Regions from separate parts of the Bradyrhizobium sp. 62 genome, predicted to be linked through region 1. Evidence: predicted binding sites of a transcription regulator. Region 1 holds the regulator's gene; the other holds the start of a gene.
The links. The regulator LexA, encoded in region 1, represses DNA repair genes until DNA is damaged. The targets are predictions, from matches to a motif close to TGTTCNNNNTGTGTTCNG.
Positions count from the first base shown of each region.

Region 1 (8,067 bases):
AACCGCACCTCGCAGCGGCGCATGGCGGTGCTGAAGCCGCTCAAGGTCGTGATCGAGAACTATCCGGAAGGGCAGACCGAGGAGCTCGAGGCGATCAACCATCCTGACGATCCCTCTGCCGGCACCCGGAAGATCACGTTCGGCCGCGAGCTCTATATCGAGCAGGACGACTTCATGGAGAACCCGCCGAAAAAGTTCTTCCGTCTGTCGCCGGGCAACGAGGTGCGGCTGCGCTACGCCTATTTCGTCAAGTGCACCGGCGTCATCAAGAACGATGCCGGCGAGGTGGTGGAGCTGCGCTGCACCTACGATCCCGCGACCAAGGGCGGTAACGCGCCCGATGGCCGCAAGGTCAAGGCCACCATGCACTGGCTGTCGGCGGCAACATCCGTGCCCGCGGAAATCCGCGTCTACAACCAGCTGTTTGCCAATCCGAGCCCGGACGCCTCGAATTTTGCGGCCGACCTCAATCCGCAGTCGCGGGAAATTCTCGCTGATGCCCGCGTCGAAGCATCGGTCGCCGAGAGCAATTCGACCGAGCCGATGCAGTTCGAGCGCCAGGGCTATTTCGTACGCGACAAGGACTCGACGCCCGGCAGATCGGTATTTTCCAGGACCATCGGTCTGCGCGACACGTTCGCGAAGGAAGTTGCCAAAGGCTGAAAAGAGCTGCGAGACCACAATGAGCAACGAAGCCGACGCCATCGTTTCCGCCATCATCGCGAAATGGCGCGCCGGCTTCGCCACGCTCGATGCGGCCGCGCTCTCATCGCTCTATGCGAGGAATGCGTTCTTCTTCGGCTCCAACCCAAAGCTCTACCGGGGCAGGGACGGCGTCGCAGACTATTTCAACGGCCTGCCACGCTGGCGCAAGCCGAGCGCGTTATTTTCCGAGGTGAAGGCGGCGCAGGCAGGTCCTGATCTGATCAATATGGCCGCGAGCATCTCGTTCGATCTCGCCGGCGAACGCCCCGATTTCTCGGTCAAGATGAGCTGGGTCATCATGCGCGAGGACGGCGACTGGAAGATCGTCAATCACCATGCTTCGTCGCAGGCGCCGCTGATCTGACCAGTGGAGCACACGACTTCGTCATCCTCGTGAGAGAACGAACATGCACCTCGCGCGTTGGGGTGGGCCCAATAAGGAACCCACCATGCAGAACATCGCAGAGCATATGGAAGTCATCGGCGCCGACGGCGTCCACATCGGCACCGTCGACAAGGTCGAAGGCAATCGCATCAAGCTGACCAAGAAGGACAGCGGCGAGGGCAGCCACAAGGGGCATCATCACTTCATCGACAAGGGCCTCGTCGCCGATATCGAGGGCAACAAGGTCCGGCTGTCGGCCAAGGCCGATGTCGCTGTGACGATGGAAGAGGAAAAGTAGCGATCGCAACCTTTCGTTCCTGATCCGTACCGCTATCCGCCCGCCTGCACGTTCCGGTAGCTTCTGACTTCGTTGCGTATCATCGAGTGCACGAAATGGCGGAGCCGGGCCGGCCGGTACGGTCGCAGGGGATCGCAGGGACGTGGCCCGCGGGCCGCACCGCGTCCGCGGGCGGCCTCGCGCCTGCAGGCCTCGACCTCTGGACCTCGCTGGCCGAGACCCTCCGCGCATGGCTACGCGCCGAGGCTGGCGCCGGGCGGCTGTTGCCGTGGGTGCCCGTAGCGTTTGGCTGCGGCATCGCGCTTTATTTCTCTGCCGATCACGAGCCGGTACTGTGGGTCGTTGCCACTACCGCCATCGCACTCCTGCTTGGCGCGGCTCTGTTGCGGCGGAGCCGGCTGTTCGCCCCAGCCATCATGATCGCGGCGGTCGCGGCCGGCTTTGCCGTCGCGACCTGGAAGACGGCGCGCATCGCCCACCCGGTGCTGGCAAAGGCGCTCTATTCGGTGTCGTTGTCGGGCTTTGTCGAGGCTCGCGACATCCGCGAGCGTACCGATCGTTTCGTGCTGCGCGTCACTGCGATGGAGGCGCAACGCAGCGACGTCACGCTTGAGCGCGTGCGCCTGTCGGTCCGCAAAGGCACCGCGCCGGAGGTCGGTAGCTTCGTTCAGCTGAAGGCACGGCTGATGCCGCCGCTCGCGCCGGTGCGGCCCGGCAGCTACGATTTTTCGCGTGACATGTTCTTCCAGGGCATCGGCGCCTCCGGCTTCGCGATGGGCGCGATCACGGTGGCGCCGCCGCCTGAGACCGCCGGCTTGCGGCTGCGTTATGCGGCCTTCATGCAAGGCCTGCGCGATGCGATCGATGCCCGCATCCGGGCGACGCTCGACGGCGACAACCGGGCGATCGCAACCGCGCTGCTTACCGGGCGGCGCGATGCGATCACCACGCCCGTCAACGATGCGATGTTCATCTCCGGTCTCGGCCACGTGCTCTCGATTTCCGGTTATCACATGGCCGTCGTTGCCGGTGTCGTGTTCTTCGCGGTGCGGGCGCTGCTCGCTCTGATCCCGGGACTTGCGGCCGGCTTCGCCATCAAGAAATGGTCGGCGGCCGCCGCGCTGGTCGCTGCTGCGTTCTACCTGCTGCTGTCAGGCGCGGAGGTCGCAACGCAAAGATCGTTCTTCATGACGGCGGTAGTGCTGATCGCGGTGATGGTCGATCGCCGCGCCATCACCTTTCGCACGCTTGCTGTCGCCGCGCTGATCGTGCTGGCGGTCGCGCCGGAAGCACTGGTGCATCCGAGTTTTCAGATGTCGTTTGCGGCAACGCTCGGGCTCGTCGCCTTGGTGCAGATCGGCATGCCCAATTTGTTTGCCTCGCCGGACCATTCGGCGACCGCGCGCATTGCGATGTGGGGTGGCCGCGAGATCGCGATGCTGTTCATGGCCTCGCTGATTGCGGGACTTGCGACCACGCCCTACGCCGCTTTCCATTTCCACCGTGTCACGCCGTTTGGCGTGCTTGCCAATCTCGGCGCGATGCCGGTGGTCTCGGCGCTGGTGATGCCGGCGGGATTGTTGGGGCTGCTTGCTGCGCCGTTCGGGCTGGACAGCGTGTTCTGGTGGCTGATGGGGATCGGCATCGAGTGGATGGTCGCGGTCTCGCGCTGGGTCGCGGCATTGCCGGGCGCGGTCGGCCGCATCCCGGCGTTCGGGATCACGCCGCTGATCGCGGCGAGCCTGGGAATCATTGTGCTAGGCTTGTTGCGCACGCCGCTACGCTGGTCCGGCGCCCTGGTCCTGCTGGCAGCGATCCTCTGGGGACTGTCGGCGCGGCAGCCCGACATCCTGATTGCCGGGGATGGCGCCAGCGTCGCGGTGCGGGGCAGGGACGGATATCTGCACCTGATCAGGACGAGCAAGGACAGCTTTTTGCTCAAGGAATGGCTCGCTGCCGACGCCGATCCGCGCGATGCCGGCAGAGCCTCGCTGGCCGACGGCGTGTCCTGTGACGAATCCGGCTGCGTGACGCCACTGGCCGACGGGAGGCTGGTCGCGCTGGCGCTGCGCGTCGACGCTCTCGCGGACGATTGCAGTCGGGCCGCGCTGGTGGTGACGGCACGTCCCGCGCCGCCCGATTGCGCGGCGATGGTGGTCGATCGGCAGCGGCTCGCCAGCCAGAGCGCGCTGGCGCTAACGCAGCGTGGTGACGGCTTTGTGGTTCAGGCGGTGAGGGCGAGAGGCACGAGCCGCCCCTGGTTGCCGGCCGGCGCTGGCGAGGGTGATTTCGACGGCAGCCTGGCGCCGAAGGCGACCGCGCCCCGCATCAAGGACGCGACGCCGGCGGAGACCGACTTGCAGGCCGACGATTGATCGGACGGTGCGGAGCGACGCAGTGGGTCGGTGCATGCGCTCGGATTTCGCCGGGCGCAAACTACACCAACTCGCCGGCCACGACCGGCGATGGCAATTCAATCCTGACCTCCGAGCTCGTAGCCGGAGGGCGGCTATGTCAGCCGATCGGCAGGTGCGTGACGGTCGGCTGCCGGTCGGCGATGATCTGCGTCTTGTGCTCGCGCTCCGTCACCGGCTGGGTCACGGGCAGTTGCAGCACGGTCGCGCGCTGGCCTTCGACGAGCTGCGTCACCAGCACATATTTGCCGTCGGGGAATTCGATCGCGTCGTGATGGCGGTCGGGAACGTGCGGATCGATCTTGCCGAACTTGCCCACGCGGGAATTGATGGTGCGCGTCCAGATCCAGCGATTGTCGTAGCGGACGTCGTCGGTGAAGGCGAGCTCCGTTCCCGGCAGCAGGCACACCGCAACAGACGGATCGGCTGCCGAGGCGAAGCCGCGCGTCGAGGTGCCGCGGAAGCTTGTCGTGACGATCGTCTCGCCGACTTCGGCGGGGCGCGACGCGACGGCATGCAGGCTGTAGTCACACATCGGGTGCTCCTCATGCTGGGATAGCAACCCGCGTCTCTTAATCGAGGCGCAGGCCTCTATCAGAGTTGAAGCATGAACGCTCTGCTTGGTTGTGGGCAAATCTGCGGCTGGTTTCCGCGAGCCGCGATCACATTATCTTTCCCGAATTCAATAGGAACAAAGCGAGTTGCGATGCATTCGGGAGGCCAGTGCGCGAATATCGCCGGCTTGACTGCAACGGTCGAGCTTGATCGCTGGCCGCTGTTTCCTCGAACACTTGCGCCGCGAACCAGTTCCGCTTCGTGGGCGTCGCGAGGAGCCAGCGCCGAAGGAGGGGCCGGATAGTCTGTGCAGAACCAGAAAGACTACCCAGCCGGAGCGGACGATGATCCGCTCCAATCCCTGACCGGCGATGCCGATCGGAAGCGCGCGCGGCGCCAAGCACCTCCGGTATGAAGTACTCCCGGTATCAAGGACGCCCGGTATCAGTACTTCCGGTAAAGCCCGATCAGCTTGCCCTGAATCTTCACCCGGTTGGGCGGCAGGATGCGGACCTCATAGGCCGCGTTGGCGGGCTCGAGCGCGATCGAGGCGCCGCGACGGCGGAAGCGCTTCAGCGTGGCTTCCTCGTCGTCGATCAGCGCCACCACGATGTCGCCGGTATCGGCGCTCTCGTTGCGCTGAATCAGCGCCATGTCGCCGTCAAGGATGCCGGCCTCGACCATGGAATCACCGCGCACTTCGAGCGCGTAATGCTCGCCCGAGCCGAGCATGTCAGGCGGTACGCTGATAGTATGGCTGCGGGTCTGCAACGCCTCGATCGGCGTGCCGGCCGCGATGCGGCCCATCACCGGCACCGCGACGGGACGTTCGCCGTCGTCCGCGGGCAGGCTGGAGCTCGCACGCACCTTGCCGAGATTGCCCTCGATGACGCTCGGCGTGAAGCCGCGGCGGCTGCCGGCGGCTGCCTGGAGCTCCGGCAGCTTGATGACTTCAATCGCACGGGCGCGGTTGGGCAGGCGTCGGATGAAGCCACGCTCCTCGAGCGCCGTGATCAGGCGATGGATGCCCGACTTCGAGCGCAGATCGAGCGCATCCTTCATCTCGTCGAAGGAGGGCGGCACGCCGCTTTCCTTCAGACGTTCACTGATGAACCGCAGAAGCTCGTATTGTTTGCGCGTTAACATCTCGACCAAAGTCCCCCGGTTGATGTCGTCCGATTCCGAGACGCAGAGTTCGGCAATAAGCCGCTACATGCTCGAAACAAATCATGAACGGACACTATATGTTCGATACATGTTCCGCAACTGCTTAATTTACCGTGAACAGAGCAAAGTTCGCGGAACGCGCATTGCCGGACGCTCAGACGGGGAGCCGCAACACTTCGCAAGCCGTGCCGGCTTCGGCCTTCGGCGCGAACGGTGCGCGCACGAGAAGTACCTGTGCTGCAGCGAGATTCGCAAGCAGCGAAGAGTCCTGATGATTGACGGGAAGAACGACGCGCGTGCCATCGTTACGCTCCTCCAGATGCGCGCGCAGATAGTCCTCGCGCTGGTCGTTGGCGCCGACGTCGCGGCCGAGCACGGCGCGTTCACGGCGATGGTGAATCACCGAACGGCCCGACAGGGCGCGAATCAGCGGCACCATGAACAGGAAAGCGCACACGTAGGACGACACGGGATTGCCCGGCAGGCCGATCACACCCATTGCGCCGAGCCGCCCGTGCATCATCGGCTTGCCTGGCCGCATCGCGATCTTCCAGAACGCCATTGCGATGCCTTCGACTCGCAGTGCCTGCTGGACCAGATCGTGGTCGCCGACCGATGCGCCGCCGGTCGTGATCAGGATGTCGGCGCCGCTCTCGCGGGCGCGGCGGATGCCGGCGGTGGTCGCCTCCAGCGTGTCGGCGGCAATACCGAGGTCGATGGTCTCGGCGCCCTCGCTGCGGGCGAGCGCGTGCAGGGCGTAGCCGTTGGAGTAGACGATCTGGCCGTGGCCGGGCATGGTGCCCGGCATCACCAGCTCGTCGCCGGTGGCGAGAATCGCGACTTTCGGACGCCTGAACACGCCAAGGTGCGGATGGTTCATCCCGGCGGCGAGGGCGAGGTCGCGCTCGGTGAGACGGCTTCCCTTGCGCAGGAGCACGTCGCCCTCGCGGAAATCGACGCCGGCGGGGCGGATGTGCCGACCGGCGATCGCGGCTTCCTTGATCGTGACACGCTTGCCGGCGGCGACGGTGTCCTCCTGGATCACGACGGCGTCCGCGCCACCGGGAACGACGCCGCCGGTGAAGATCCGCACGGCCTCGCCGGCGCCGACCATCCCCGCGAACGGTCGGCCCGCCGCGACTTCGCCGATGATGGTGAGCTCCGAATCGATCGTCGCGGCATCGGCCGCTCGCACCGCGTAGCCGTCCATCGCCGACATCGCCTGCGGCGGCTGCGTGCGCCGCGCCGCGACGTCACGCGCGAGCACGCGATGGTAGGCCTGGTCGAGGGAGATCATTTCCTCCGGCAGCGGCTCTGCACCCGCCAGCACCGCGGCAAGCGCGTCGGAAACCGGCATCAAGGCCACGGCGAAAACTCCTGCTCGGCACGTTCGGGCGAATGTTCCGCACGTCTTCTAGCCGAGCGCGGGCGCAGAGGCAAAACAGCCGAGCGGGTGCAGTCATCCCACCGCATTGTTCCGGAAGGCAGGATCAAGCGCGTTGCGGCATGATCCGAAGAACGTGCCAGATCGGCAGGACAATGGTCATGGCAAGACGAGAACGACGAGCGCCCCGGCCTGCATCGATCAGCTCCCTGGCTGCCCGTGAGTTACGTCGGGCGCCTTTGGTCCCTGATCCTTGTCGGGCAGCGGATCGGCCTGGGATTTCAGGTCGGCGGCCTTGCTCACAAGCTTGGCGGAAAGATCCGAATCTGAAGTTGTCCTGGCGAATTCAAGAAGAAGAGAGGCCTGCTTGGTGAGGTAGGTTTTGCCCAACACGATGATGCATCCGTCTGTAGAAGTCCCAACGGACTCTAGAGTCCGGAAGACGGTATTCCGTTCCGGGAACTCTGTATAAAAATGCACAAAGTGATCGGGTTCCTAAACTTCTTCAAAATTAGTCGCGTTGGGCCGCATCTCCGGGGGTCTCGCGGCGGCAGATCGTCGTCAGATGCCCAATGCTTTCAATGCGTTCCCGACGTCACGCGGCGAGGTCACATGCACGGCCGTCAAGCCGCGCGCCCGCGCTCCCTCGATGTTTTCGGCAAGATCGTCGAAGAACACGATGCGTCCGGCGGGCACGCCGATCGCCGCGACGACGTGGTCGAAGGCCTCCGCATCCGGTTTGCGCAAGCCGATGCTGGACGACAAATACAGCTCGCGGAAATGGCCGAGGAGGTCGGCATATTCCCTCGAGAAATGGTCTACGTGTGGCCGGTTGGTGTTGGAGAAAGCGTACAGCGGCATCTGCTTCGCTGCGCGAGGCAGCAGCGCGGCGATGTCAGGCATTTCGCCGGCGAAGATCGCGTTCCAGCCTTCCAGGAACTGCGCATCCGAAATGCCGATTCCGAGCGAGGCTCGCAGTGAGGCGAAATAGTCCTCATCGCTGATCTTGCCCATCTCGTGCAACCGATAGGCTTCGCTGTCCCGCACATAGCGCGCGACGATGGCTTCAGGCTTGCAGCCGGCATGTGCCGCCCAACAGGCGATCGCCTTGGAGAAATCGATATCGAGCACCACGCGGCCGAGATCGAACAGAAGCGCA
Region 1 is NZ_JADPIT010000015.1:932,299-940,365, reverse strand. Features, by position in the region: gene IVB47_RS15010 (glutamine--tRNA ligase/YqeY domain fusion protein) at 1-663, shown strand, start outside; gene IVB47_RS15005 (SgcJ/EcaC family oxidoreductase) at 683-1,069, shown strand; gene IVB47_RS15000 (DUF2171 domain-containing protein) at 1,155-1,388, shown strand; gene IVB47_RS14995 (ComEC/Rec2 family competence protein) at 1,484-3,763, shown strand; gene IVB47_RS14990 (hypothetical protein) at 3,903-4,337, opposite strand; gene lexA (transcriptional repressor LexA) at 4,802-5,503, opposite strand; gene glp (gephyrin-like molybdotransferase Glp) at 5,679-6,890, opposite strand; gene IVB47_RS14975 (hypothetical protein) at 7,110-7,301, opposite strand; gene IVB47_RS14970 (HAD family phosphatase) at 7,470-8,067, opposite strand, start outside.

Region 2 (8,067 bases), on a different contig from region 1:
CTTGAGGTTTTCGAGCCGGCCCGCGGCGTCCGCCGAACGGTCCTTCTGCCACATCTCGGTGTAGCCGCTCTCGTCGAGCACAATCTCGGCGAGCTCGGTGTGCGAAGTGACCTCGCGCTGGGCGCGCCAGCGGTCGAACTGCGCGACGACGTCGCGTAACGAGCCGCGCGCCTTCGGCTTCAGCTCGTCGGTCTCGACCACCGCGCGCGCCGCCTCGAACAGCGGAATGCGGCGCTTGCGGGCGTGGTCGTGCAGCATCTGCACGGTGGCATCGCCCAGGCCGCGCTTGGGCGTGTTGACGATGCGCTCGAAGGCGAGATCATCGGCCGGTGAATTGATGACGCGCAGATAGGCCAGCGCGTCGCGGATTTCGGCGCGCTCGTAGAAGCGCGGGCCGCCGATGACGCGATAGGGCAGGCCGAGCGTGACGAAGCGGTCTTCGAACTCGCGCATCTGGTAGGAGGCGCGAACGAGAATCGCGATCTCGTTGAGCTTGTCGCCCTGGCGCTGGATCTGCTCGATCTCCTCGCCGATGCCGCGGGCTTCCTCTTCCGAATCCCACGAGCCTGTCACCGTGACCTTCTCGCCGTCATGGTCTTCGGTGCGCAGCGTCTTACCGAGCCGGCCCTCGTTGTGGGCGATCAGGTGCGAGGCGGCGGCGAGGATGTGGCCGGTCGAGCGGTAGTTGCGCTCGAGGCGGATGACCTTGGCGCCGGGAAAATCATGGTCGAAGCGCAGGATGTTGTCGACCTCCGCGCCGCGCCAGCCATAGATCGACTGGTCGTCGTCGCCGACGCAGCAGATGTTCTTGACGTGTGTTTTTTCTTGCGCCGGAGGCGGCGCCTCCGCGCCATCGCTCGGCGAAGAATCGATGGCTTGCCGGGGCAAGCCCGGCAATGACGGATTGGCCGACGGCGCCTGCGACAGCAGCCGCAGCCACAGATACTGCGCGACGTTGGTGTCTTGATACTCATCGACCAGGATGAATTTGAAGCGCTGCTGGTACTGCCGCAGGATATCCGGATGCTCGCGGAAGATGCGGATGTCCTCGAGCAGCAGATCGCCGAAATCGGCGGCGTTCAGGATCTTCAGCCGCTCCTGGTAGCTCGCATAGAGCTTGCCGCCCTTGCCGTTGGCGAACACGGCGGCTTCGCCCGACGGCACCTGCGACGGCGTCAGGCCGCGATTCTTCCAGCCGTCGATGAGGCCGGCGAGCATGCGCGCGGGCCAGCGCTTGTCGTCGATATTGTCGGCTTGCAGAAGCTGCTTGAGCAGTCGGACCTGATCGTCGACGTCGAGCACGGTGAAGTTCGACTTGAGCTGCGCCAGCTCGGCGTGGGTCCGCAGGATGCGCCCGCCGATGGAGTGGAAAGTGCCGAGCCACGGCATCCCTTCCACCGCATGACCGAGCATCTGACCCAGCCGGTGCTTCATCTCGCGCGCGGCCTTGTTGGTGAAGGTCACCGACAGGATTTCGGATGGGCGGGCGCGGCCCTGGCTCAGGATATGGGCGATGCGCGTGGTCAGCACGCGGGTCTTGCCGGTGCCGGCGCCGGCCAGCACCAGAACCGGGCCGTCCAACGTTTCCACAGCCTCGCGCTGCTCCGGATTGAGCCCGGACAGGTATTGCGGGCCCACCGAGGCCCGCGCACGCGCTGCGATGCCGCCGGCTGCGGGCTGGTGGTCGGGGACGCTCTGGGACGTGATCTTGCTCGGCTCGGTCATGCGAATCATTTGCCCCCACGTTGGCACCGCGGGGTGGTGAAAGGGGAGCCTTCTTAACAGGGATTGGTCCCTATATGGGGCCGCGGGCGGAGGTTTTCCACGTGCGCGGAAAACCAATTTGTTCCTGCGGGTCAGGCGAATTTCCGGCCCTAGCGGCGCGGAACCATTGTTCCGAGTTGGCGATTGGTTCTGCAAGTGAGGCGCGTCAGGCGCGCCGATCGCAGACAGACATCGAAACAGAGGTTCGGATCATGCTTAGCTGGGTAGTGACGTTTCTGGTTATCGCCCTGATCGCCGGTATCCTGGGCTTTGGCGGCCTCGCCGGCGCGTCGATCGAAATCGCCAAGATCATCTTCTTCATCGCGGTCGTGTTGTTCCTGGTCTCGGCCGTTGTCGGTCTGGCCCGCGGCCGCACCAGGGTCTAGCGCGCTTACCGCTTCGAGGGCATCGCCACGTTGCGGCCGATGCCCTCGGGCCGTGGCACCGCGCTGTGGGTCTTGACCACCGCTGCGATGCGCTCGCTTATGTCTGGCGGAAACGCCGCCACCTTTCGTGAGCCCATGTCGATGTGAAGCGACATGTTCTCCGAAGTGGCCGACAGCCAGCCTTCGGCGGCGTGCCCCAACTCCTGGAACGTGTGCAGCCGCTTTTCGTCGGCCTCCAGCAGCCAGACCGAGACCTGCACGGGATCGCCCAAGTGGATTTCGCGCAAGTAGCGCACGTGGCACTCGGCAGTGAAGGTCGAGCCGCCGCGCTCCTTCATGTAGCCCGGCCCGATCCCGAGCGTCAGCCACATCTGATCGATCGCGCGGTCGAACATCACGTTGTAATAGGCCATGTTGAGGTGGCCGTTGTAGTCGATCCATTGCGGCTCGATCTGCATGATCGAGGCGCGGAACGGCGCGCCCTCGATCGTTGTCGCAGCAGTCTCCGGCATGTGTCCTTCCCCAGCTATGCGTCCGGTCGCTTGACTTGACCGGTGAGATGTCCTTTGCCACGGTTCGTCTCGTCGGGAGGAACGTCCGTGGGTACGACCATCACCAATAATCCGCCGCGGCCGGCGCCGAAAGCCCTTGCGAGCGCGCTGGAGCAGCTTGCCGCGCGGTTCGGCAACCGCCTCATCACCTCGCAGGCCGTCCGCGAGCAGCACGGCCATACCACCACATGGATCGTGAACCAGCCGCCGGACGGCGTGGTGATGGCGCAGGAGACCGCCGACATCCAGGACGTGGTGCGGATCTGCGCGAAAAACGGCGTGCCCGTCATCGCCTTCGGCACCGGCACCTCGCTCGAGGGCCAGGTCAACGCACCCGCCGGCGGAATCTGCATCGACCTGCGCGACATGAACAAGGTGCTCGCGGTGCATGCCGAGGACCTCGACTGCGTGATCCAGCCCGGGGTCACCCGCAAGGCGCTGAACGAGCATCTGCGCGATCAAGGCCTGTTCTTCCCGATCGACCCCGGCGCGGACGCCTCTCTCGGCGGCATGGCCTCGACCCGCGCCTCCGGCACCAACGCGGTGCGCTACGGCACCATGCGCGATAGTGTGCTGGCGCTGAAAGTGGTCCGCGGCGACGGCGAGATCATCACGACCGGCACGCGCGCGAAGAAATCATCCGCCGGCTATGACCTGACGCATCTGTTCGTCGGCGCCGAGGGCACGCTCGGCATCATCTCGGAATTGACCATCCGTCTGCGCGGCATCCCCGATACCATCGCGGCCGGCGCGGTGTCGTTCGAGACCGTGCACGGGGCGTGTCAGGCCGTGATCCTGGCGATCCAGACCGGCATCCCCGTGGCGCGCATCGAGCTGCTCAACGCCGCGCAGGTACGGGCCTGCAACGCCTATTCGAAGCTGACGCTGCCGGAAACGCCGCTGCTGCTGATGGAATTCCACGGCAGCGAGATCGAGGTCGGCGAACAGTCCAAGGCCTTCGGCGAGATCGCAAAGGACTGCGGCGGCGGCGATTTCTCCTGGACCACCAAGCCGGAGGATCGCACAAAACTGTGGCAGGCGCGGCACGACGCCTACTGGTCGGTGAAGGCGCTGCGGCCCGGCGATAGCATCGGCGTGGTCGCGACCGACGTCTGCGTACCGATCTCGCGGCTTGCCGAATGTGTCGGCGAGACCGAGGAAGATCTCAAGCGGCTCAACCTGTTGTCGCCGATCGTGGGCCATGTCGGCGACGGCAATTTCCACTGCTCGCTGGTCTGCGACACCAACGATGCCGACGAGATGGCCCGCGGCGAGGAGTTCATGCATCGGCTGGTCGAGCGCGCGCAGGCGATGGACGGCACCTGCACGGGCGAGCACGGCATAGGCCAGGGCAAGCAGAAATACCTCAAGGCGGAGCTCGGCCCCGAGGCGATCGATGCGATGCGGGCGCTGAAAAAGGCGCTCGATCCGCAGAACATCTTCAATCCCGGCAAGATCGTACCGGAGGCGTAGCGCGCAGGCTCACCGCCGTTTATGCTCGCTCCCTCACCACGGAGCAGGCAATGCAGTGGTTCGCGCGCAAGACGCGTCAAGACATCTGGGACGAGGCGATCGAACGGCCGCTCGGCGATATCGAGGCCGCCGAGCGCATCCGTGCGATCTGTGACGCCGCTGCGGCGAGCGCGGCAGGGTCTGCGCGCAGCGACAAGCGCGACAGCGAGCGCTACGAGCGCGCGGCGAAGGTCGCGATGGAAATCGCGATGAAGATCGCGGACGGACTGATGCGCGACGACGCAGTCCGTCGCATCGTCGATCTCTGCATGAAGGCGAACGACCTCAAGACGGCGCAAATCCTGTTTCGCGCGATCCATGCCAGCTGGATCCGCGAAACGATCCAGCGGGATCATCCGACATTGGCGCAGTGAGCGCAGTTATTTCGCCAGCCTGCGCACGGCCTCGTCGACACTGTGGAAGACGTTTTCCCGGGGCAGGGCCTCGAACAGTTTGAACCGCTCGAATGCGTCCTGCGCGCGCACCGATTCCAGCCGGGCCAGCGCGACCGTGACACCCTGTTCGCTGCACGCCCTGAACACATCGAGCAGGATCTGCGCGGCGGTGAAGTCGATCTCGACCATGCCGCTCGCCTCCAGCACCAGCAGCTGCGGAGGCGTCGCGCCGAGCACCTTGGTCACGTCGCTGCGAAAGCCGGGCGCGTTGAGGAACGACAGCGGCGCCTGCAGCCCGATCACGGCGACTCCGGCGATGCGCTCGCCGGCGATGTGCGGATGCGCCGGCCACCAGATCGTGGTGCCCGGCACGCGCTCGAACTCGACGAGCCGCGCGCGCGTCGTGCTCCAGATGCCGTGCAGCAGCGACAGCACGATGCCGAGGAACGCACCCTGCTGGATCGGCAGCACGATGATCAGCGCGGCGGTGGCGGCGATCAGCAGGAATTCGCTCGGGGATTGGCGATAGATCGTGACGATCTGCTTCACGCGGATGATGCGCAGCGCGACGAACAGCAGGATGCCGCCGAGGGCTGCGTCCGGAACGTGCTGCAGCAATCCCGTTCCAAACGCGAGCAGCGCCAGTACGATTGTCGCCGCGGCGAGACCCGCGAGCTGCGATTGTCCGCCGGTCTCGGCGACAATGCCCGTCCGCGGCGGGCTGGCATTGACCGGAAACGCGCCGAACAGGCCCGACAGCGCGCTGCCGGCACCCACGCCGAGAAAATCGCGATCGACATCGGCCGGCTTGTCGGGATCGGACGGGAACGAGCGCGTCGTCGCCGCGGTCTGCACCATCACCACGACCGTGATGACAAACGCGAGCGGCACGAGGCGGACCCATTGCTCCGGTGCAAGCTCGGGGAAGGTCGGCCGCGGCAGCGTGCCCGGCACGAGGCCTACGACATTGACGCCCTTGTTCTCGAGGCCGAGCGCGATCGTGGCCAGGGTCGCGGCGACGAGCCCGATCAGTGCGCCCGGAATTTTTGCGCTGATCTTCTCAGCGACGAAGACCACGGCAAGCACGCCGAAGCCGATGCACAACGTGAAGGGATTGCTGCGGCCGAGCTCGCTTGCGAGCACACCGATGCGATCGAGCGTCGGTCCGCCCGGCGAGTCCAGGCCCAGCACGCCCGGCAATTGCGACACGATGATGTGGACGGAGATGCCGGCGAGGAAGCCGACCATGACGGGCACGGACAAGAGATTGGCGATGCCGCCAAGGCGGAAGGCGCCGCCCGCCAGCATCATCGCACCGACCATCAACGCCAGCGCGATTGCGAGGCCCTGATACTCAGGCGAGCCGGCGGCAGCCAGCGCCGCCAGTCCGCCGGCGAAGATCGGCGTGATCGTGGAATCGGCGCCGCAGGACAGGAAGCGGTTGCGGCCGAGCATCGCAAAGCCGAGCGATCCCGCCATGAAGGCGAAGAAGCCGATTTGCGGCGCGAAGCCGCCGAGCCGCGCCGTGGCCATCTGCTCGGGAATCGCGATCGCCGCGAGCGTCAGGCCGGCCATCAAATCGCCCGGCAGCGAATAGGACGCGAGTGAGCGAAACAGCGGCCAAGCTGGCTTGGCGCGAGCGTCGTGCGGCATCGATGTGGAGTCCCCGGAAAGCCTGGCGTCAGTCGGTTAGACTACAGCATTTCCGTATCGGGAAGCAGCAGACGCAGTTTATCTCCATCCGTCGACGGAGGACAGATCTGTCCTCCGTATCTCGCGAGTGGGGTCTCAGTACCGGCCGCGGTCGTTGTGATAATCGCCGCCGCGGCCGCCGCCCATTCCCATGCCGATCCCGACACCGATGCCAATGCCTTGCATGATGGCGCCTGGCGGCGGGCCGCGATCCGGTGGCGGCGCGCGCTCGTAGATCACCTCATCAGGCGGCGGCCGGCGTTGCCTGGGCGGCGTGTCGACCACCTTGCGCTTCGGCGGGGTGTCGTCGACGCGCTTCTTGATCACGGGCGCGACCGCCGGGTTGACCGGCGAAGCCGGCGGTGTGGGCGTCGAGCACGGGCAGGTCGGGGCCATTGCGACGGCGACCGGGGCAGGAGCGGCCGCGACCACAGCAGGCAAGACGTAGTTGCGGTTCTGCACGCGGAGCAGCAGCCGGCGTGCGGTCGCAGCCAGATCGCTGTTGTCCCAGTTCGTCAGATAAGCCTCGAACGAGGCGCGGGTGTTGATCGCGGTGGCGCGCTCCCACGCCAGCATCTGGCGCCGGCGCTCCACGATCGTGCGCAGGCGCGGGGTACGGGTATCCTGGGCGTACAACTCGATATAGGCCTGATACGCCGGCACGGTGTCGTCGGTGATCACCATCTCATAGGCGACCATGGCCGGCTTGCCCTGCAAATCCTTGCGCCAGTCCTCGAGGCTGCGCGTGCCGCTCGCAAGTGCCATGGAGGATGCGCCAGGAAGCGCAGCCTGACTGCCGCTGCCGTCGCCGCCGAAGAACTTGAAGTCGGTCGTCAGCGACGAGCTTTCCCAGGGGATCTGGCGTCCGTCGGTCGATTGCGCCACGGCGACGCGAATGCGCTTGAACACTTCCTCGATCGGCAGATTGGGCTGCTTGGCGACGGTCAGCGCCGCGGTGGTGTAGGGGCTGTCGATGCCGGAGCCATCCTCGGCTTCGGAGCCCGGCGAGGTCGAATAGGAAATGAAGGAGCCCGGCGCGCCGGCCTTGGTGTCGACGATTGCAAGCCCGTGGCCGGCGCCGCTGAGCGCCGGGAACGGGTTGTTGCGGCAGGCATCGAGCATGAAGATGCGGGCTCGTGTCGGCAGCGCGCCGAGCGTGTTGAGCAAATCGTTGAGCCGCACACCCTGCAGCGGAATGTCGGCTTCGCGCTTGGGGTCGAGATCGACGGGAACGAGATAGTTCTCGCCGTCGATCTGGAGGCCGTGGCCGGCATAGAACACCAGCGCGACGGTGTCGGCGCCGCTGGCGCTGACCTTGCCGGCGAAATCCGAGATCGCCTGACGCATGTCGTTCTGCGCCAGATTGGATGCCGTGGTGACGGTGAAGCCGGCATTGCCGAGCAGCTCCGTCATGCCCTTGGCGTCGTTGGCTGCGTTGGGCAGTTCCGGCACGGTGCGATAGGCCGATTGACCGATCACGAGTGCGAGCCGCGCTTCGGCCGCCGCATCCGTGGGCGTCGTCAATTGCGTGAGCGCGAGAAGAGCGGATCCAAGAAACAAATTGCGAAGAACTGGACGGCGCATGGTGTCACCTCCATCGGCAATGCGCGCGATGATGTCACCTTTTCTAGATGGCCGCCATGCGTCTGTCTGTGCAGTGGATCACGTTGAGCTGCGGCAAAATGGGGCAGGAGGTCTGCCAGAGCCAGTGCGGCATCGTTCTGGCGCCATCCATGTGAATTGCGCATTGATCCATGCGCCAATTAG
Region 2 is NZ_JADPIT010000010.1:343,256-351,322, forward strand. Features, by position in the region: gene IVB47_RS05810 (UvrD-helicase domain-containing protein) at 1-1,734, opposite strand, end outside; gene IVB47_RS05815 (DUF1328 domain-containing protein) at 1,977-2,150, shown strand; gene IVB47_RS05820 (thioesterase family protein) at 2,156-2,662, opposite strand; gene IVB47_RS05825 (FAD-linked oxidase C-terminal domain-containing protein) at 2,750-4,174, shown strand; gene IVB47_RS05830 (hypothetical protein) at 4,225-4,587, shown strand; gene IVB47_RS05835 (SulP family inorganic anion transporter) at 4,594-6,261, opposite strand; gene IVB47_RS05840 (caspase family protein) at 6,397-7,884, opposite strand.
Region 2: a site for LexA is predicted at 1,900-1,917, ahead of IVB47_RS05810 (UvrD-helicase domain-containing protein). Genes of this name have one in related genera too.